Regions from separate parts of the Enterobacter sp. UNJFSC 003 genome, predicted to be linked through region 1. Evidence: predicted binding sites of a transcription regulator. Region 1 holds the regulator's gene; each other region holds the start of a gene.

The links. The regulator Fur, encoded in region 1, represses iron uptake genes when iron is present. The targets are predictions, from matches to a motif close to ATAATAATGAGAACNACTATCAA.
Region 2: the regulator Fur is predicted to act here: its motif matches at 3,207-3,229, upstream of V5P19_RS10915 (TonB-dependent siderophore receptor).
Region 3: the regulator Fur is predicted to act here: its motif matches at 1,517-1,539, upstream of fepB (Fe2+-enterobactin ABC transporter substrate-binding protein).
Region 4: the regulator Fur is predicted to act here: its motif matches at 1,723-1,745, upstream of gpmA (2,3-diphosphoglycerate-dependent phosphoglycerate mutase).

What each region holds. Positions count from the first base shown of each region.
Region 1 covers NZ_JBAKHK010000017.1:46,066-51,363, forward strand. Annotated here, with positions in the region: gene pgm (phosphoglucomutase (alpha-D-glucose-1,6-bisphosphate-dependent)) at 1-488, opposite strand, end outside; gene seqA (replication initiation negative regulator SeqA) at 513-1,061, opposite strand; gene ybfF (esterase) at 1,245-2,018, shown strand; gene ybfE (LexA regulated protein) at 2,147-2,434, shown strand; gene fldA (flavodoxin FldA) at 2,590-3,120, shown strand; gene fur (ferric iron uptake transcriptional regulator) at 3,412-3,858, shown strand; gene chiQ (ChiQ/YbfN family lipoprotein) at 3,954-4,280, opposite strand; gene chiP (chitoporin) at 4,326-5,298, opposite strand, start outside.
Region 2 covers NZ_JBAKHK010000003.1:161,431-166,728, reverse strand. Annotated here, with positions in the region: gene V5P19_RS10930 (iron ABC transporter permease) at 19-1,593, shown strand; gene V5P19_RS10925 (ABC transporter ATP-binding protein) at 1,595-2,617, shown strand; gene yahO (DUF1471 family periplasmic protein YahO) at 2,795-3,070, shown strand; gene V5P19_RS10915 (TonB-dependent siderophore receptor) at 3,296-5,298, shown strand, end outside.
Region 3 covers NZ_JBAKHK010000003.1:60,087-65,384, reverse strand. Annotated here, with positions in the region: gene entS (enterobactin transporter EntS) at 1-499, shown strand, start outside; gene fepB (Fe2+-enterobactin ABC transporter substrate-binding protein) at 534-1,493, opposite strand; gene entC (isochorismate synthase EntC) at 1,681-2,856, shown strand; gene entE ((2,3-dihydroxybenzoyl)adenylate synthase EntE) at 2,866-4,476, shown strand; gene V5P19_RS10445 (isochorismatase) at 4,487-5,298, shown strand, end outside.
Region 4 covers NZ_JBAKHK010000002.1:832,938-838,235, forward strand. Annotated here, with positions in the region: gene galK (galactokinase) at 1-531, shown strand, start outside; gene galM (galactose-1-epimerase) at 525-1,565, shown strand; gene gpmA (2,3-diphosphoglycerate-dependent phosphoglycerate mutase) at 1,771-2,523, shown strand; gene aroG (3-deoxy-7-phosphoheptulonate synthase AroG) at 2,586-3,638, opposite strand; gene V5P19_RS10080 (protein YbgS) at 3,941-4,327, shown strand; gene zitB (CDF family zinc transporter ZitB) at 4,427-5,298, shown strand, end outside.

The sequences.
Region 1 (5,298 bases):
CCGCCGTTTGGTGGATTGTATTTGATACCACCATCATCTGGCGGGTTGTGGGATGGCGTAATGACGATACCGTCGGCCAGCGCGCCACCCTTTTTGTTATGAACAAGGATCGCGTTAGACACCGCCGGTGTTGGCGTAAAGCCGTTGTTTTCCTGAATCACAACGTCAACACCGTTAGCTGCCAGCACTTCCAGCACGGAAATAAACGCCGGTTCAGAGAGCGCGTGGGTATCTTTCCCTACATAGCACGGACCCGTCACGCCATTTTTGGCGCGCTCTTCGGCGATGGCCTGGGCAATGGCCAGAATATGCGGTTCGTTAAAGCTATGGCGCGCCGCGCCGCCGCGGTGGCCAGATGTACCAAACTTCACTGCGTGTTCTGCGTTGCCCACGACCGGTTTCAGCACGTAATACTGCGCGGTCAGTTGAGCGACGTTAATCAAATCGCTTTGTTGTGCAGGTTGGCCTGCACGGCTGTGATTTGCCATTGCCTGGTCCTTCTAATGCAAGGGTTAAATTGTACCGCAAACCTTTTCAATCAATTCCGCCGGGAACTGCATAGACTGCATGATGTGTTCAACCATGCTGCGCTTGCGGCCCGTATTGGTATTGGTGATCACCCAGTACGGTGTACCCGGGACATGTTTGGGTTTGGTTTGATTGCCATTTTGTATCAGCGTCTGCTCATCACCCGCAAAATAGACGCGGGTACGACCGTGCAGCGACTCGGTCGCTTCAGCAAACGCGTTGTTATCCAGTGAATAGAGTGTAGACAGCACCAGCATAAAGCGGTTGACCGCTTTTTTCTGCTCTGCATATTCGTCAGACAGCAGCAGTTCGCGCATTGCACGTACTTTATCTTTGACCTGCGCCACAGCAGGTTTTACGGGTGCGACAACGCTCGGCTGAGACACGACATCTTTAGCGACAGGAGTGACAGGCTGTGAGGCGGCGGAAATTTTAAGCATACGCCGTAAAATGTCGGACGCGCTCTCCCCGATATGCCGCGTTTGGCTGGCAATAAACTGATAGAGTTCGTCATCAACTTCGATTGTTTTCATCTTAATCCAGTGCGATATCTTATCTGAATACAAGTCGTTGGGATTATAAGGTCAAATCCCAACAGCGGATAGCGTCAAGCCAGGTTGGCGGCAAAAGTCAGAATAAACTGGATCCTTGCAGCCGGGCGGCAGAATGGTCAACATGATACCCTAACCTGACATACGTAAAAAAAGAACTTTGCCATGAAATTGAATACCCGAGCGCAATCTGCGCAATCGCCGAACAATAATTCTCCCATCGTACTGGTTCACGGGCTTTTTGGCAGCCTTGATAACCTGGGCGTGCTGGCGCGGGATCTGGTTGCCGATCACGACATTGTGCAGGTCGATATGCGAAATCACGGTCTTTCCGTGCGTTCAGAGGAGATGACCTACGCGGCACTGGCGCAGGATCTGCGGGATACGCTGGATGCCAACGATCTCCAGAAAGTGACGCTTATCGGGCATTCAATGGGTGGCAAAGCGGTTATGGCCCTCACGGCCCTGGCGCCAGATCGGATCGATGGTCTGGTCGTCATCGACGTGGCGCCCGTGGATTACGACGTGCGTCGTCACGATGAAATTTTTGCCGCCATCAATGCGGTGACAGAGGCGGGAGTGTCCACCCGCCAGCAGGCTGCTGCAGTGATGCGCGAACATCTTGATGAAGAAGGCGTGGTGCAGTTTCTGCTGAAGTCGTTCGTCGACGGCCAATGGCGTTTTAACGTGCCGGTGCTTTGGGATCAATACAACAATATCGTTGGCTGGGACACCGTGCCGGCGTGGGTGCATCCGACCCTCTTTATTCGTGGCGGTAATTCACCTTACGTCACCGATGCCTACCGGGACACATTGCTTGCGCAGTTCCCGCAGGCGCGCGCCCATGTGGTTGCCGGTGCCGGGCACTGGGTTCACGCGGAAAAACCAGATGCTGTCCTGCGCGCTATCCGTCGCTATCTTTCTGATACGGCAAATTGATTAAAAAGAAAGCGACTGGAAGGCTGCGGGCTTCCAGTCGTTGGCGTGCCGATTTCGGTGATGTATGATGGCGCGCTTATCGCCCGGGCAATAGCAGGGCGGCTTGTTTCCCCCGAAGTCTCAGAATCATGGCCAAAGAACAAACGGACCGTACGACACTAGATCTGTTCGCGAATGAGCGTCGACCGGGACGACCGAAAACGAATCCGCTTTCGCGCGATGAACAGCTGCGTATTAATAAACGCAACCAGCTTAAACGCGATAAAACTCGTGGGCTTAAGCGTGTCGAACTGAAGCTGAATGCTGACGCCGTCGATGCGCTGAATGAACTGGCTGACGCGCGTAATATCAGCCGCAGCGAGCTGATTGAAGAGATGCTGATCGCCCAACTTGAACTGTTGCGCGGCAAGGCATAAGTCTGAAAATTCCCTTTATTTCCCATTTCATGTAGCACAGAGTGCAGTCCTGCGTGATAGCTGTTTCCGCAGGGTTGCCTGTTCTGCTATTATTGCCCTTATCCGTGGACAAATTGTGCCACCATACTATTAAGTTTCAAGAGGTTATTTTACTCATGGCAATCATCGGCATTTTCTTCGGCAGTGATACCGGCAATACCGAAAACATCGCAAAAAACATTCAAAAACAGCTCGGTAAAGACGTTGCCGATGTGCACGACATCGCCAAGAGCAGCAAAGAAGACCTCGAAGGTTATGACATCCTGCTGCTGGGCATTCCGACCTGGTACTACGGTGAAGCGCAGTGTGACTGGGACGATTTTTTCCCAACGCTGGAAGAAGTAGACTTTAACGGAAAGCTGGTTGCGCTGTTTGGCTGTGGCGATCAGGAAGACTACGCAGAATACTTCTGTGACGCGCTGGGTACCATCCGCGACATCATTGAGCCGCGCGGCGCGGCGATTGTCGGCCACTGGCCAACGGCAGGCTACCACTTTGAAGCCTCTAAAGGTCTGGCAGATGACGATCACTTTGTCGGCCTAGCGATTGACGAAGACCGCCAGCCAGAACTGACCGCGGAGCGTGTTGAAAAATGGGTTAAGCAGGTTCGTGAAGAGTTGAACCTGGACGATATCCTTAACGCCTGATAACCCTGCGGCGCAACTCCGGTTGCGCCCGTTGTCCAGGTGAAACCGATTAAATTAATTGCTACAAACTTTTAACTTTTCCGTTCAGACCTGTACAATATCCCCCAGGTAGAAAGTGGGAGCCATCGAATAAGTTTGTCGGTGAGACCACGTTTTTATAAGCATACTTTGCTTGAGACTTGCAGTTTTCATTTAGGCATGGCAGTTCTATAATGAGACGCATTATCCCAAGTGCATTTTCTGTCACTTCTTCTTTAGAAGTGAATCGTTTAGCAACAGGACAGATTCCGCATGACTGACAACAATACCGCATTAAAGAAGGCTGGCCTGAAAGTTACGCTTCCTCGGTTAAAAATCCTTGAAGTGCTTCAGGGTCCAGACAATCACCATGTCAGTGCGGAAGACCTTTATAAGCGTCTTATCGATATGGGTGAAGAAATTGGGCTGGCAACCGTTTATCGTGTGCTGAACCAGTTTGATGACGCAGGCATTGTTACCCGTCATAATTTTGAAGGCGGTAAATCTGTTTTCGAACTGACCCAACAGCACCACCACGATCATCTGATCTGCCTCGACTGCGGCAAGGTCATTGAATTTAGCGATGATTCTATTGAATCACGCCAGCGTGAAATCGCTGCTCGTCATGGTATCCGCCTGACCAACCACAGCCTGTACCTTTATGGTCACTGTACAGAAGGCGATTGCCGCGAAGATGACCATGCGCATGACGCAAAATAAGCTCGCTTTCATACTCTGAGCCAGCCGTAAGGTTGGCTTTTTTTTGCCAAAAAAAAGCCCGGCAGCGAATGCTTGCCGGGCATAGAAATCGCGAATTAATTGTTACTGCTGCGAATTTCCTGCCAGATCTTATCGCAACGCTTTGTCACTTCCTGATCGTTACCCGTTTTACGCGCCTGGATACAGGCCTGATAATCCATCACGCGAACATTTTCCTGCGTAGCAAACTGCTCATGCGCCTTCTCTTTCTTCAGCACATTGAGCACGCTCTGGCAGGCCTCGATTTTCTCTGGCGAACCTTCCGCTGTATTCATGCAAGCACTGTACGCCTCTTTCAGCCGCGTATCTTCTTTCGGCGCCTGAGGTTGAGTGCAGGCCACCAGCCCCGATGCCAGCAACGATACGATGACGATTTTTTTGATCATGTTGGTCTCCATCCCGGCGGGACACGCCCGCCGGAGCGTTCATCAGAAGATAGTGAATGGGGCGATAACCATGAATTTCACGTCACGTTCATCCTGAAAGATGTTGCCGTAACCGCCCGCGTAGCTCGGGATATCGGAATGGTTGTCGTACTGAGTGAAGTGCAGTTTGAACATGGTCCCCTTCGCGCGGCCATCCTGCAGGGTGTAGATTGCGTCCAGGCTGTATGCTGATTCTTTCAGACGATAGTTAGGATCGTAGTAGGCATCCGGTGTGGCCATATCGGCAGGCTTCGCGTCCCAGGCATAAGCATAAGATGCACCCACCGCCCAGCCAGGCAGATTCCAGTTTTTCAGGTCGTACATCGCGCCGAAGAAGACCGCTTTTTCGCCGTCGGCGTTGAAATCAGAACGGTTGTCCCACCAGATATCGAGACGACCGTTTGAAGAGGCATATGTTGGGGTCATACGCTGCAGGAAGTAGCCCTGCTGCCCTTCCGCCTTCACCCATGTCCCTTCCAGACGTAAATCAACCTGACCCACTTTGTAACCGAAGGTCAGCGCCTGCAGCCAAGCAGTACCATCATAAATATCGTTAACGGTGCCATTGCTGGCTTTATCCCGCGTGCCGTAGAACTGGTAACTGGTGCTTAACGGCCCCCCAACGATATCGAACTTGTAGCTCGCTTTCGCAAAATACTGATCGATATACCCTTCAGCCTGACCAAATGCGGCCTCTAGCACCAGATCGTTTTTGAAATCGTACTTCGCGCCCAGCGAGTGGAGATAATCTACTTTGTTTTTTTTATCGTTCTGATAGAACTTGTCCATCTCAATGTGCCACGGCGCTTTGTATTCGTTGGTCCACATATAGGAGAAGCTCAACGCACCGGCATCGCCATAGTCAAAGTTGGCACCGGCTTCCGCACCCTGATAAGTACCTGGCATAAAGCTCCAGTGCGGTGCTAACAGCGTCTGACCGGTTGGCTGGATATAGCCTCCACGCGCCCATACCGGA
Region 2 (5,298 bases), on a different contig from region 1:
AGAGTAAAGTGAACGCATATGTCTGGTTTAAGTCTCGATATCGGTCAAAACAGAGTGCGAAAGCCTGTTCGCAGGCGTCCTGCGCTGCCGATGGTTGCGTTAGCCGTGCTGTTCTCATTATTGGCGCTCCTGCCGTTGGGCTTTATCGTTGCGATTGGCATTGAGACGGGCTGGGAAACCATCCAGGCGCTGGTGTTTCGCCCACGTGTTGCTGAGCTGCTCAGCAACACGCTGTGGCTGACTGTCCTCACGGTTCCCCTGTGCATGGTGACAGGCGTGGCGATTGCCTGGCTGACGGAGCGAACCACGCTTGCCGGGCGGGGGATCTGGTCGGCGCTGGCGGTGGCTCCGCTGGCGATCCCTGCGTTTGTGCAAAGCTATGCCTGGGTTAGCGTCGTGCCCTCGCTGCACGGCCTTCCGGCTGGCGTGTTTCTCTCCGTGCTGGCCTATTACCCGTTTATTTATATGCCGGTTGCGGCAGTGCTTCGCCGTCTCGATCCCACGCTTGAAGATGTGGCCGCTTCGCTTGGCACGCCGCCCTGGCGGGTTTTCTTCCGCGTGGTGCTGCCACAGCTTAAGCTCGCCATCTGCGGCGGCGCGCTACTGGTGGCGCTGCACCTGCTGGCGGAATACGGTCTGTACGTGATGATCCGCTTTGATACCTTTACGACAGCAATTTATGATCAGTTCCAGTCGACGTTCAGCGGCCCGGCAGCCAATATGCTGGCGGGCGTGCTAGCCCTGTGTTGTTTGGTCATCCTGGTGCTGGAGGGCGTCACGCGCGGTAGGGCGCGCTATGCGCGTATAGGTGCCGGGGCCGCCCGTGAACAGAAACGTTGGCCGCTGAAGCCTGCTGCGGCAGCGCTGGGGCAGCTATCTTTCCTCACGCTGATCGTACTGGCGCTGGGCGTACCGCTGATTGTACTGTGTCGCTGGGTATGGCTTGGCGGCGTACAGAACTGGACGAGTCCTGAGCTCTGGCAGTCGCTGCGCCAGACGCTGATGCTCGGCGCGGGCGGGGCGTTGCTCACCACCGCCTGCGTGATCCCCATTGCATGGCTTGGGATCCGCTATCCACACCGTGTTTACCGCATGCTGGAAGGGTGTATCTATATCACCAGCTCACTCCCGGGAATTGTTACCGCCCTTGCGCTGGTGACGGTCACCATTCATTACGCTCGTCCTATTTACCAGACAGAAATCACGCTGTTCCTCGCCTATCTGCTGATGTTTATGCCTCGCGCGCTGATTAACCTGCGGGCGGGGATTGCGCAGGCACCGGTGGAGCTGGAAAACGTGGCGCGTAGTCTTGGCAGCATACCCGCGAAGGCACTCTGGAGCGTGACGATGAGGCTGGCTGCACCCGGTGCGGCGGCGGGCGCTGCGCTGGTTTTCCTTGGCGTCAGCAACGAACTGACCGCGACGCTGCTGCTCTCCCCGTTGGGAACGCGCACGCTCTCTACCGGCTTCTGGGCGCTGACCAGCGAGATCGACTATGTTGCGGCAGCGCCTTACGCCATGCTGATGATCCTGATTTCACTCCCGCTGACCGCCATTCTTTACATTCAGTCTAAAAAAATTGCAGGGCAATGACATGCTTGAGTTGACGTCCATTTCAAAATCGTTTTCCGATGCGCGAGTGCTCGATAATTTAAACCTGAGCGTTGCGCCGAGAAGCCGGACGGCCATTGTCGGACCGTCAGGGTCGGGCAAAACCACGCTGCTGCGTATTCTTGCGGGTTTTGAAACGCCGGATAGCGGGCGTATCAACATGCAGGGGCGAACCTTGTTCGATGAAAACAGTTTTGTCCCCGCGCATCAGCGCGGCATCGGCTTCGTCCCACAGGAAGGGGCATTGTTCCCGCACCTCAACGTGGCGGACAACATCGCCTGGGGGCTAGACGGAACCCGCCGCGAGAAGCAGCAGCGCGTTGCCGCGCTAATGGAGAGGGTCTCTCTGGACAAACAGCTCGCTACGCACTGGCCGCACGAGATTTCCGGTGGGCAGCAGCAGCGCGTGGCGCTTGCCCGCGCGCTGGCGCAAAGCCCTTCTTTGATGCTGCTCGACGAACCCTTCTCTGCGCTGGATACCGGCCTGCGCGCCATGACGCGCAAGGCGACCGCCGATCTTCTGGCCGACGCGGGCGTGGCCTCGATTCTTGTCACCCACGATCAACACGAAGCGCTGTCCTTTGCCACTCAGGTGGCCGTCATGCGCGCCGGGCGTTTTACGCAGGTTGGAACACCCTTCGAGGTTTACACGCAGCCGGTTGATGAAGAGACTGCGCTGTTTCTTGGCGATGCCGTGATCTTGCCCGCTCGGCTTGAGACGGGCTACGCGGTATGCGCGCTCGGGGAAGTGCGCACGGATAATCGTTTGGCGACAGGGCAGGGGAGAGTAATGATGCGCCCCGAACAGCTGCGCGTGACGCCATGCGCGCCCCATGAGAGCCCCGTGTCGATTATCGATGTGGATTTCACCGGACATTTGTCCACGCTCACGCTAGCGGTCGCCGGTCAAAAGGAGCCCATCGTCCTCAAAACCGTCAGCCAGTCAGGATGGAACCCGGGCGCGGCAGTACGAATTGATATCGCCGGTAACGCCCGCGTTTTATAGACGGGGCGGTGTTTCAACTATTCTTAATGTTCGTTAGTATTTTCAGTCAATGGATTGTTATAAAACAATTTTCCTGAGTTGATGGCATTTCCTGAGATTCTCGACCATGCTCAATATACCTCCTCAACATGAGTGAGGATTTTCGTAGTTGCTGATTAATCTCAAGGAAAAAAGGTTATGAAAAAGACGACTGCTATTTTGTTGGGAACCGCTTTTCTGTTTACCACCAATGCCTTTGCTGCTGAACTGCTGACAAAAACTGAATTCGAGAAAGTTGAATCACAGTATGAAAAAATCGGTACGGTGAACACGGCAAATGAAGTTTCTGTTTCTGATGCGAAAAAAGAGCTGATTGAGAAAGCTGACAAAGAAGGCGCTGATGTGCTGGTGCTCACTTCAGGTAACACCAACAATAAGATCCACGGCACCGCCGATATTTACAAGAAAAAATAATGTCATTTCAACCACCCCTAATCCGGGGTGGTTGTGCATCACGCTTTCCCGCCACGGCGTCTTCCCATCCTTCCGATCCGTTTAGTCCATATTGCTCAGCCTGAAATGCGCGGCTACCCTTGCCAATAAATGTATAATGCGTATAGTTCTCATTTGTATTGCATATAAAATCACTCTAAGGCCCGACGACGGGCCATGTTAGCGCGCACTTTTAATGAGTTAATTATGAATAACACCCTGATGCACAAAACGCTGCTGGCGCTCGCCATCGGCTCAGCGACACACGCCTTTGCGGCCGACGCGAAAAAAGAAGATACCCTTGTGGTCCAGGCCGCGCCTGCCAACGCTTTCAAGCCGGGTGGCGACCAGCTGGTGCCGGCCTTCCTCGACGGACAGGTCGCCAACGGCGGACGCATGGGGATGCTCGGCCAGCAAAATGCCATGGACGTGCCGTTTAACATCATCAGCTACACCTCAAAGCTGGTGGAAGATCAGCAGGCGAAAACCATTGCTGATGTGGTCGCGAATGATGCGGGCGTGCAGTTCGTTCAGGGTTACGGTAACAGCGCGGAAACCTTCCGTATTCGTGGCCTGAAGTTTGACGGCGACGACATGACCTTTGGCGGCTTGTCCGGCGTGCTGCCGCGGCAGGTCGTGGATGCGCAGATGGTCGATCGCATTGAGATCTTCAAAGGGGCAAACTCCCTGATGAACGGTGCGGCAAGCTCTGGCGTGGGCGGGATGATCAACCTTGAGCCAAAACACGCGGGCGCCATTCCGCAGGCGAAAATTGGTGTGGACTACACCTCCGATTCGCAGATTGGCACCACGCTGGATGCGGGCCGCCGTTTTGGCGACAACGACCAGTTTGGCGCACGCGTAAACCTGGTCCATCGCGAAGGGGAAACTGGCGTGCCTGACGATCGCCGCCGCACCACGCTGCTTTCCACCGGCCTCGACTACAGCGGCAACAACGTCCGTACCTCGCTGGATCTGGGCTATCAGAAGAAAACCTTCCACGGTAGCCCGACAAGCATCAACATTTCCGGCGTGGATTTTGTCCCTGAGCCGCCGAAAAACGATCGCAACTTCTCGCAGAAATGGGCCTACAGCAATATCGAAAATGAGTTCGGGATGTGGCGCAGCGAATATGACATCACCGATAGCTGGACCGCCTATACCGGCCTGGGCGCTCAGCACGCGCATGAAGAAGGGATCTACAGTTCGCCTAAGCTGGTAGACAAAAGCGGTAAGGCGACGGTCAGCCGCCTTGATACCAACCGCATTAGCGATTCCGTCAGCGGGATGGCGGGCATTCGCGGTAGCTTTGATACCGGCGTCGTGTCGCACAAGGTGAACGTGGGTTACTCCGCGATGACCAAAAACGAAAAGATTGCCTGGAAAATGTCGGCGGCGGCAGACAACCCGACCACCAATATCTATCACAACACCGACGTTGCCATGCCGGACAGCTCTAACTTCAATGGTTCAGGTGGAAAGTACAGCGATCCGCTGACCAGCGGGCGCACCCGTACGCAGGGCTGGCTGCTGAGCGACACCTTGGGCATGCTGGATGACACGCTGCTGTTCACCGTTGGGGCGCGTCATCAAAAAGTGGTGATCCGTGGCTATAACAAAGTTACCGGCGTAGAAAATGCGGCAGACAGTTTTGACGGCAGCCGCTGGATGCCAACCTACGGCGTGGTCTACAAGCCGTGGGAGACGATTTCCCTCTACGCGAACCACACCGAAGCGCTCCAGCCGGGTGAAACCGCACCCAGGTCCGCGACCAACTACGGCCAGAGCACCGGCATCGTGCATTCGAAACAGAACGAAGTGGGCGTGAAGGCGGACTTTGGTCGTGTAGGGGGCTCGCTGGCGCTGTTCGAAATCAAAATGCCGTCGGCTATTCTGAACAGCAGCGGTCATTACGGATTAGATGCCGAACAGCGTAACCGCGGCGTGGAGCTGAACGCGTTTGGTGAGCCGATGCTGGGCATGCGTCTGAATGCCAGCGCCACCTGGCTGCAGGCGGAATTGACCAAAACCAACAACGGCGTAAATCAGGGTAACGATGCAATCGGCATCCCGAACTTTTACGCCGTGCTGGGCGCGGAGTATGATATCAAGCCGATCGATGGCCTGACCGCCACCGCGCGCGTGAACCACTCCGGCACGCAGTATGCTGACCTGGCCAATACCAAAAAGCTGGACAGCTACACCACGCT
Region 3 (5,298 bases), on a different contig from region 1:
GGGCGAATGGCAGATGAGCGCCTCGGAGATTGGCGTGCTTTATGCCGCCATTCCGCTTGGCGCGGCCTGTGGCGCGCTGACCAGCGGCAACCTGGCGCAGAGCGCGCGTCCGGGTCTGATTATGCTGCTGGCGACGCTGGCCTCGTTTATTGCCATTGGGTCTTTTAGCCTGATGCCGGTATGGGCGCTGGGCGTCATTTGTCTGGTGATATTCGGCTGGCTGAGTGCCATCAGTTCTTTGCTGCAGTACACCCTGATTCAGACTCAAACGCCGGAAGGCATGCTGGGACGCATTAATGGCTTATGGACCGCGCAAAACGTGACGGGCGATGCGATAGGGGCGGCGATCCTCGGCGGACTGGGAGCGATCGTGACCCCGGTGGTCTCGGCGAGCAGCAGCGGGTTTGCGTTGGCCGCGGTTGGCGGGATTTTAGTGTTGGTGCTGGCGGAGTTGCGACGCTTCAGGCAAGAGATTACGTTGAACGACGGTGCGGCGTGACGCCCTCTCCCTTGCGGGAGAGGGCGAGAAATGCCTACTTAAACAACGTATTCAATCTGTCTAACACCCGCATCGCGCTGTAATAATCCAGGCGGAAGGTCTCTGTTCCCAGCGCCCAGACGCGTTTGTTCTGCACCGACGGCAAATGCGCCAGCAGCGGGTTGGCGTAAATCGCGTCGACATCCTTCTGGTCTCCGGCAAACAGGAATAAACCTTCTCCGTTCAGGCCTGTCGCCAGGTTTTCACCGCCTAACTGAATAATGTCGTGGCGTTTTCCCTGGCTTTTCGAGGTATGTAACCCGGGCGGCAGCTCTGCCAGCGTAAAGCCCAGCTGATGCAGCAGCTTGCCCTGGGCAGATTCCTTGGTCCACAGGTTGGCTGAATGCGCAGCGGCGGTGTAGACGATGGCATTTACCGGCTGCGGCGGCAGCGTCATTTGCTGTTTCACCTGCGCGAGCCGTTGATCAAATTCCGCGATACGTTCAGCGGCCTGTTTTTCCTGCCCGGTAATTGTCCCCAGCTGCGTCAGCAGCGCCTGCCAGCTTTTGTCGTCGTAATTGATGATAAGCGTCGGCGCGATGGCTGAGAGCTGATCGTACAGCGCCAGGGCAGAATCGCCGCCGGTGGCGCTAATCAAAATGAGATCGGGCATCTGAGCGGCAACCGCTTCGGCGCTCGGTTCACCTATGTACAGGCGTGCCAGCTTGCGCTGTTTTGCAATCTCTCCCCACTGACGTAAAAACCCCTGCGCGTCGGCCACGCGGTTGTTTGGCGTGGTGGCACCGCTGGCGACGACCGGCGCGTCAATCGCCAGCAGGGAGCCGGTCAAGGTCACGCTGGTGGAGACAATACGCGCGGGTTTGCTCTCCAGAGTCTGCACGCCACGGCTGTCGGTCACCTCACGCGGCCAGTCGGCGGCGATGGCTGAGGTAAGTCCTAAAACAAAAAGTCCTGTTAAAAGAAGAGCATTACGGCAAGTAGCAGGGAGTTTCACAAAGCAGCATCCTGTTTTTGTTAAAGTTAATGCTTCTCATTTTCATGATTGTGGGGCGAGATGCAAGCGTTAGTCACATAAGTTGTTTGCTCTGCGGTTGACACCGGCGCGTTGTAGGATTAGGTTAGCCGACGAAAATATAAATGATAATCATTATTGCTTCTTTTATCATTTTGAGGAGGATGAAATGGATACGTCCCTGGCTGAGGAAGTTCAGCACACCGCTACCACGCTGCAATCAGACAGCTTTTTCTTTATGTCGCCTTACCGCAGTTTTACCACGTCAGGCTGCTTTGCCCGCTTCTCTGAATCCGCCGTTGGCGGCGACGATCCGTCGGGTCATTTCCAGCAAAAATTAGCCCTGGCCTTTCAGAACGCGAAAGCCAGCGGAATTGCTCACCCGGTGATGGTGGGCGCAATCCCATTCGATACCCGCAAGCCGTCGTCCCTGTTTATTCCGCAACGCTGGCAGACCTTTTCCCGCCCCGCGCGCCAGAAGTCGGCTCGTTATGTCTCCGGCCTGCAGGCGCTGAACGTTGAAAAACGCACCGAGATACCGCAGCAGCCCGTCTTTGAAGAGATCGTCGCCCGCGCGGCGAAGCTTACCGCCACGCCGCAGGTGAACAAGGTCGTACTGTCGCGCCTGATTGATATCGCTACCGATAAAACCGTTGATAGCGGGGCCATGCTGGAGCGTCTGATTGCACAGAACCCGGCAAGCTTTAACTTCCACGTGCCGCTGGAAGACGGCGGCGTACTGCTTGGCGCAAGCCCGGAACTGCTGCTGCGCAAAGAGGGCGCGCACTTCAGCTCGCTGCCGCTGGCAGGCTCCGCGCGTCGTCAGCCGGACGATGTGCTGGATCGCGAGGCGGGCAATAAGCTGCTGGCGTCGGAAAAAGACCGCCACGAACACGACCTGGTTACCCAGGCGATGAAGGCCATTCTGGCGCCGCGTAGCCATCATCTCAGCATGCCGTCTTCCCCGCAGCTGATCACCACCCCAACGCTGTGGCATCTGGCGACGCCGGTGGAAGGTGAGGCGCGTGCGAACGAGAACGCGTTAACTCTGGCCTGTCTGCTGCATCCGACGCCTGCGCTGAGCGGTTTCCCGCATCAGGCGGCAAAACAGCTGATTGCCGAGCTGGAGCCGTTCGACCGCGAGCTGTTCGGCGGCATCGTCGGCTGGTGTGACAGCGAAGGTAACGGCGAGTGGGTAGTGACGATCCGCTGCGCGCGCCTGCATGAGAAGTCCGTTCGCCTGTTTGCCGGCGCGGGCATCGTGCCTGCCTCCTCCCCGGTAGGTGAGTGGCGTGAGACCGGCGTGAAACTCTCTACCATGCTCAACGTTTTTGGTTTGCACTAAGGAAGACTCATGACCATTCCCTTTACCCGCTGGCCTGAGGATTTTGCCCGGCGCTACCGTGAAAAAGGCTACTGGCAAGATCTGCCCCTGACCCACATCCTGACGGATCGTGCGGATAACGATGCGACGGCCATTATTGACGGCGACCGCCGCGTGACGTACCGCCAGTTCAATCAGGCGGTGAACAACCTGGCTTCCACACTGCAGGCGCTGGGTATGCATCGCGGTGAAACGGCGCTGGTTCAGCTTGGCAACGTAGCAGAGTTTTACATCACCTTCTTTGCGCTGCTGCAGGTTGGCGTGGCGCCGGTCAATGCGCTCTTCAGCCATCAGCGCAGCGAGCTGAACGCGTATGCCGCACAGATCACCCCCGTGCTGCTGATCGCCGATCGCGAGCATCCGCTGTTTGCGGGCGATGCGTTCCTGAATACGTTTGTCGATGAACACCGCTCGGTGCGCGCTGTGCTGCTGCGGGGCGATACGGGCGGACATGCTCTGGAAACGGCGATTGACCGCCCGGCGGATAATTTTATTCCGAATCCCACTCCCGCTGACGAAGTGGCATTTTTCCAGCTCTCCGGCGGCAGCACCGGCACGCCGAAGCTGATCCCGCGTACGCACAACGATTACGACTACAGCATTCGCCGCAGCAACGAAATTTGCGGCATTACCGCGAACACCCGTTACCTGAACGCGCTGCCCGCGGCGCATAACTACGCCATGAGTTCGCCGGGATCGCTGGGCATTTTTACTGCGGGCGGCTGCGTGGTGCTAGCCAGCGACCCAAGCGCCACGATTTGCTTCCCGCTGATTGAAAAACACCAGATTAACGTGACCTCGCTGGTGCCTCCAGCCGTCAGCCTGTGGCTGCAGGCAATATCTGAAGGTGCGGGTAATAAGCAGCTTCGCTCCCTGACGCTGCTGCAGGTGGGCGGCGCGCGCCTGTCCGCCACGCTTGCCGCGCGCATTCCGGCCGACATTGGCTGCCAGCTGCAGCAGGTGTTTGGCATGGCGGAAGGGCTGGTGAACTACACCGCGCTCGACGATACGCCGGAGCGCATCATCAATACCCAAGGTCGCCCGATGTGTCCGGATGATGAAGTGTGGGTGGCGGATGAAAACGGTCGTCCGCTGCCGCGCGGTGAAGTCGGGCGCCTGATGACGCGCGGGCCGTACACCTTCCGCGGCTATTTTAACAGCCCGGAACATAACGCCAGCGCCTTTGATGCTGACGGCTTTTACTGCTCCGGCGATCTGATCGCCATTGACGAGCAGGGCTATATCACCGTGCAGGGACGCGAGAAAGATCAGATTAACCGCGGCGGCGAGAAGATCGCAGCCGAGGAGATCGAAAACCTGCTGCTGCGCCATGAGTCGGTGATCCACGCCGCGCTGGTCAGCATGGAAGACAGCCTGCTGGGCGAGAAGAGCTGCGCGTATCTGGTTGTAAAACAGCCCCTGCGCGCGGTCGAGGTGCGTCGCTTCCTGCGCGAGCAGGGCGTTGCCGAATTCAAGCTGCCGGACCGCGTGGAGAGCGTGGAGGCGCTCCCGTTAACGCCCGTCGGCAAAGTCGATAAGAAACAGTTGCGCCTGTGGCTTGCTGAACGCGCCCAGGGCTGAGGAACAGAGTATGACCATTCCAAAATTAACCGCATACGCGCTGCCAACCGCCGCGGACCTGCCGAATAACAAAGTGAACTGGGCGTTTGAGCCTGAGCGTGCCGCGCTGCTCATCCATGATATGCAGGAGTATTTCCTGAACTTCTGGGGCGAAAACAGCGCGATGATGCAGCAGGTGGTCGCGAACATCGCGAGGCTGCGTGCATACTGCAAAGAACACCATATTCCGGTTTACTACACCGCTCAGCCGAAAGCGCAGAGCGACGAAGACCGCGCCCTGCTGAACGACATGTGGGGGCCGGGCCTGACCCGCTCGCCGGAGCAGCAGCGTATCGTGTCTGAACTGACGCCCGACGAAGCCGATACCGTGCTGGTGAAGTGGCGCTACAGCGCGTTTCATCGCTCGCCGCTGGAACACATGTTGAAAGAGACCGGACGCAACCAGCTGTTGATTACCGGCGTTTACGCCCACATCGGCTGCATGACCACCGCCACCGACGCCTTTATGCGCGATATTAAACCGTTCTTTATTGCCGACGCGCTGGCGGATTTTACCCGCGACGAGCATCTGATGTCCCTCAACTACGTGGCCGGGCGTTCTGGCCGCGTGGTGATGACCGACGAACTGCTGCCGTCCGTCCCGGCCTCAAAGGCCGCGCTGCGTGAGATGATCCTGCCCCTGCTGGACGAGTCCGATGAGCCGATGGATGACGAAAACCTGATCGACTACGGTCTGGACTCGGTGCGCATGATGGCGCTGGCCGCCCGCTGGCGCAAAGTGCATGGCGATATCGACTTCGTGATGCTGGCGAAAAATCCGAC
Region 4 (5,298 bases), on a different contig from region 1:
GTGATTATCATCAACAGTAACTTCAAGCGTACGCTCGTGGGCAGCGAGTACAACACGCGCCGCGAGCAGTGCGAAACCGGCGCTCGTTTCTTCCAGCAACCGGCGCTTCGCGACGTCACGCTCGATGAATTTAACAACGTCGCCCACGAGCTGGATCCGGTAGTGGCGAAACGCGTTCGTCATGTGCTGACAGAGAACGCGCGTACCGTAGAAGCGGCTGCGGCTCTGGCAGAAGGTGACCTGCAACGGATGGGCGAGCTGATGGCGGAATCTCATGCGTCCATGCGCGACGACTTTGAAATCACCGTTCCGCACATTGACGCGCTGGTCGACATCGTCAAAGCGACCATCGGTGATAAAGGCGGTGTTCGTATGACGGGTGGAGGCTTTGGCGGCTGTATCGTCGCGCTGGTTCCTGAAGAGCTCGTCCCGGCCGTACAGGATGCGGTCGCGAAACAGTACGAAGCCAAAACCGGCATCAAAGAAACCTTCTATGTTTGTAAAGCGTCACAAGGAGCCGGACAGTGCTAAACGAAACGCCAACCCTTGCACCGGATGGTTTGCCGTATCGCCTGTTGACCCTGCGTAACAGCGCCGGGATGGTGGTTACGCTAATGGACTGGGGCGCAACGCTGCTTTCCGCACGTATCCCTATGCCTGACGGCAGCGTCCGTGAAACCCTGCTCGGTTGCGCGTCGCCTGAGCAATATGTTACTCAGGCCGCCTACCTGGGCGCGTCTGTAGGGCGTTATGCAAACCGCATCGCGAAAAGCCGTTTTGAACTCGACGGCGTCCGCTATTCCCTGCTTTCGAGCCAGGGTGAAAACCAGCTGCACGGTGGCCCGGAAGGGTTTGATAAACGTCGCTGGAAGATAGTTCAGCAAAATGACGTGGAAGTGCTTTTCTCGCTGGATTCGCGCGATGGCGATCAGGGGTTCCCAGGTAATCTTACCGCCACCGCTCGCTTTACGCTGACCGACGATAACCGCATTGCCATTGAATACCGTGCAACGGTCGATAAGCCGTGTCCGGTCAACCTGACCAACCACGCGTATTTCAACCTGGACGGTAATCTGTGCGACGTGCGTAATCACAAGCTTCAGATCCTCGCAGATGCGTATCTGCCGGTGGATGAAATGGGCATTCCTTATCAGGGGCTGAAATCCGTAAGCGGCAACAGCTTCGATTTTCGCGAGGCAAAAACCATCGCCCGGGATTTCCTGAGCGATGACGATCAGCGCAAGGTGAAAGGCTATGACCATGCGTTCCTTCTGCAAGCCAAAGGGGATGTCACGCAACCTGCCGCGAAGGTTTGGTCTGCGGATGAAAAGCTGCAGATGACGGTCTACACCACCGCCCCTGCCCTGCAGTTCTATTCAGGCAATTATCTTGGCGGCACGGCGGCTCGCGAACATGACGCGTACAGCGACTGGCAAGGTCTGGCGTTGGAAAGCGAATTCCTGCCTGACAGCCCTAACCATTCTGAATGGCCACAGCCGGACTGCGTGCTGCGCCCAGGTGAAGAGTACATTAGCGTGACGGAATATCATTTTATTCCTCGTTAACATCCAGCCCTCCTTTCGGAGGGTTTTTTCTCCTCGCCTTGCTGAAAATACCGCCGATCGCAGACAAAATCATAACCACGCATTCACATGCATCTTACACTCCGGGACTATTTTCGCTATGGTTAGGGTTAAGCGTTGCTGATGGCACGGCCACAGCAATATAATGAGAATTGTTATCATTCTAAAAATGCTTGAGGAGTAAGAGATGGCTATTACTAAGCTGGTTCTGGTGCGCCACGGCGAAAGTCAGTGGAACAACGAAAACCGCTTCACCGGTTGGTACGACGTTGATCTGTCCGAGAAAGGCGTAAGCGAAGCTAAAGCAGCAGGTAAACTGCTGAAGGATGAAGGCTTCAGCTTTGATTTTGCTTACACCTCTGTGCTGAAACGTGCCATCCACACTCTGTGGAACGTTCTGGACGAGCTGGATCAGGCCTGGTTACCGGTTGAGAAATCCTGGAAACTGAACGAGCGTCACTACGGTGCGCTGCAGGGTCTGAACAAAGCGGAAACCGCAGAAAAATACGGTGATGAGCAGGTTAAGCAATGGCGTCGCGGCTTCGCGGTCACCCCACCAGAACTGACTAAAGATGACGAACGTTATCCTGGCCACGATCCGCGTTACGCGAAACTGACCGAGGCAGAACTGCCGCAGACTGAAAGCCTGGCGCTGACCATCGATCGCGTTGTGCCTTACTGGAACGAAACCATTCTGCCACGCCTGAAAAGCGGTGAGCGCGTGATCGTCGCGGCTCACGGTAACTCCCTGCGTGCGCTGGTGAAATACCTGGACAACATGGGTGAAGACGAGATCCTTGAGCTGAACATCCCTACGGGCGTTCCGCTGGTTTATGAGTTTGACGAAAACTTCAAACCTATCAAACACTACTACCTGGGTAACGCTGATGAAATCGCGGCGAAAGCGGCGGCAGTAGCGAACCAGGGTAAAGCGAAATAATTTTCGCCAGCCATAAAAAAGCGTGGAACAATCCACGCTTTTTTTTATTACCTGATTCGGTCTTAACCGCGACGCGCTTTTACCGCATTCGCCAGCTGACGCAAGATCGTGTCAGTGTCTTCCCAGCCAATGCAGGCATCGGTAACGCTTTTACCGTAAACCAGCGGCTCGCTGCCTTCCAGATTCTGATTACCTTCAACCAGATGACTTTCGATCATCACACCGATTATCGCGTTTTCGCCGTTGGCAATCTGCTGACAGACATCGTCACCCACTTCCATCTGCTTTTTGAATTGCTTGCTGGAGTTGGCGTGGCTGAAGTCAATCATTACCTGCGGTGACAGACCCGCTTTTTCCAGGCCGGTTTTCACTTCTGCAACGTGTTTTGCACTGTAGTTTGGCTCTTTACCGCCGCGCAGAATGATATGGCAGTCGCCGTTACCGCTGGTGTTCACGATGGCAGAGTGACCCCATTTGGTCACGGACAAGAAGCAATGTGGTGCGCCCGCGGCATTGATAGCATCAATGGCCACCTTGATGGTGCCATCTGTACCGTTTTTAAATCCAACCGGGCATGAAAGGCCAGAGGCCAGCTCGCGGTGAACCTGAGATTCAGTGGTACGTGCGCCGATTGCGCCCCAGCTCATCAGGTCCGCCAGGTACTGTGGGGTGATCATGTCGAGGAACTCACCGGCAGCGGGCAGACCGCTGTCGTTGATCTCCAGCAGCAGTTTGCGCGCAATGCGCAGGCCGTCGTTGATCTGGAAGCTGTTATCCATGTGCGGATCGTTAATTAACCCTTTCCAGCCAACCGTCGTACGCGGTTTTTCAAAATAAACGCGCATCACAATTTCCAGCTCGCCTTGCAACTCTTCACGCAGGCTTAGCAGACGGGCCGCATACTCTTTCGCCGCCGCAGGATCGTGAATAGAGCACGGCCCAATCACCACCAGCAAACGATCGTCACTGCCTTTCAGGATCTTATGGATCGCTTTGCGGGCATGGGACACCGTATTTGCAGCATTTTCAGTGGCGGGGAATTTTTCAAGGAGCGCTACAGGAGGTAATAACTCATTGATCTCTTTAATGCGTAAATCGTCGTTCTGATAATTCATTTTCGTTCCAGCTCTGCCATATCTTTAGTAATGAATGCAATGCTTTCAATCTAACTTGTCGGCCTGGAAGTGTAAACGGGCTTTTACACTTCACGCAGATAATTCCTGGAATTAGCCTAAAAATCGCCACAAAATAGCGAAAAATGAGATCCACACTAAGCTTTTTAACTGTAACAACCATTTTTGTGTGATTAAACGCGATTCCATACTGACGCAAGTCCGTATGCTGGAATCTTTCGCCTTCTAATGAGATGCACTGTTGGAATGTTATCCAGCGTAACGATAAGAACAGGAGCAGCATGATGAAAATGACGAAACTGGCAACCCTCTTTCTGACGGCCACCCTGACTCTGGCAAGCGGCAGTGTCCTTGCTGCGCAGACGGGCACATCTGATAGCAACGGTGACGCAAATGCGGCCGCAGCCGCAGGCCAGGTCGCCCCGGATGCGAAACAGAACGTAGCCCCGAATAACGTTGATAATAACCAGATCAACAACGGAAGTACCAATACGGCTACAGGCAGCACGATGCTCCATCCGAACGGTACCGATTCTGGCACGATGAGTCATGACGGTATGACCACCGACGAGGTTCATAAAAACACGATGTGTAAAGACGGTCGTTGCCCGGATCCGAACGACAAAGTGGGTAGCGATGCCGATACCAAAACCGATGGCACCACCCAGTAAAGACTGTTGATATATTTAAAGGAGAGCTTATGCTCTCCTTTTTTATTTAAGCGCTTAAAAACGCTACACTAAAAATAATAACCTTTCAGGAAAGATGACATGGCGCACTCCCACCCCCATTCCCACGCTTCCGGCGATGACAACGCAAAACGGCTCATGCTGGCTTTCGGCGTTACGGCAACCTTTATGGTTATCGAGGTCATTGGCGGGATAGTGTCTGGCTCTCTGGCGCTTCTGGCAGACGCGGGGCATATGCTAACCGATGCCGCCGCCCTGCTTTTTGCCCTTCTGGCCGTTCAGTTCGCCCACCGCCCCCCCAATGCTCGCCACACGTTTGGCTGGCTCAGACTCACCACGCTTGCCGCGTTTGTTAACGCGATTGCGCTGGTGGTGATCACCATTCTTATCGTCTGGGAGGCCATTCAGCGCTTTAGACACCCGCAGCCCGTTGCCGGGGGAACCATGATGGTCATCGCCATCGCCGGTCTGGTTGCGAATATTCTGGCGTTCTGGATTTTGCATCGCGGCAGCGGTGAAAAGAACTTAAACGTGCGCGCGGCCGCCCTTCATGTTTTAGGCGATCTGCTGGGCTCTGTCGGTGCAATCGTGGCTGCGCTCATCATCATGGGCACCGGCTGGACGCCTATCGACCCGATTCTCTCGGTGCTGGTTTCCTGTCTGGTCTTACGCAGCGCCTGGCATCTGTTGAAAGAGAGTGTCAATGAGTTGCTGGAGGGCGCACCGACGTCACTGAACATCGGCGATCTGAAACGGAACCTCTGTCGTTCAATACCTGAAGTGCGAAACGTTCACCATGTTCACGTCTGGATGGTGGGTGAGAAACCGATCATGACCCTGCACGTCCAGGTGGTTCCCCCCCATGACCACGATGCTTTACTTAAACGCGTTCAACACTTTCTTGAGCATCACTACGAAATAGCACACGCAACCATTCAGATGGAGTATCAGCC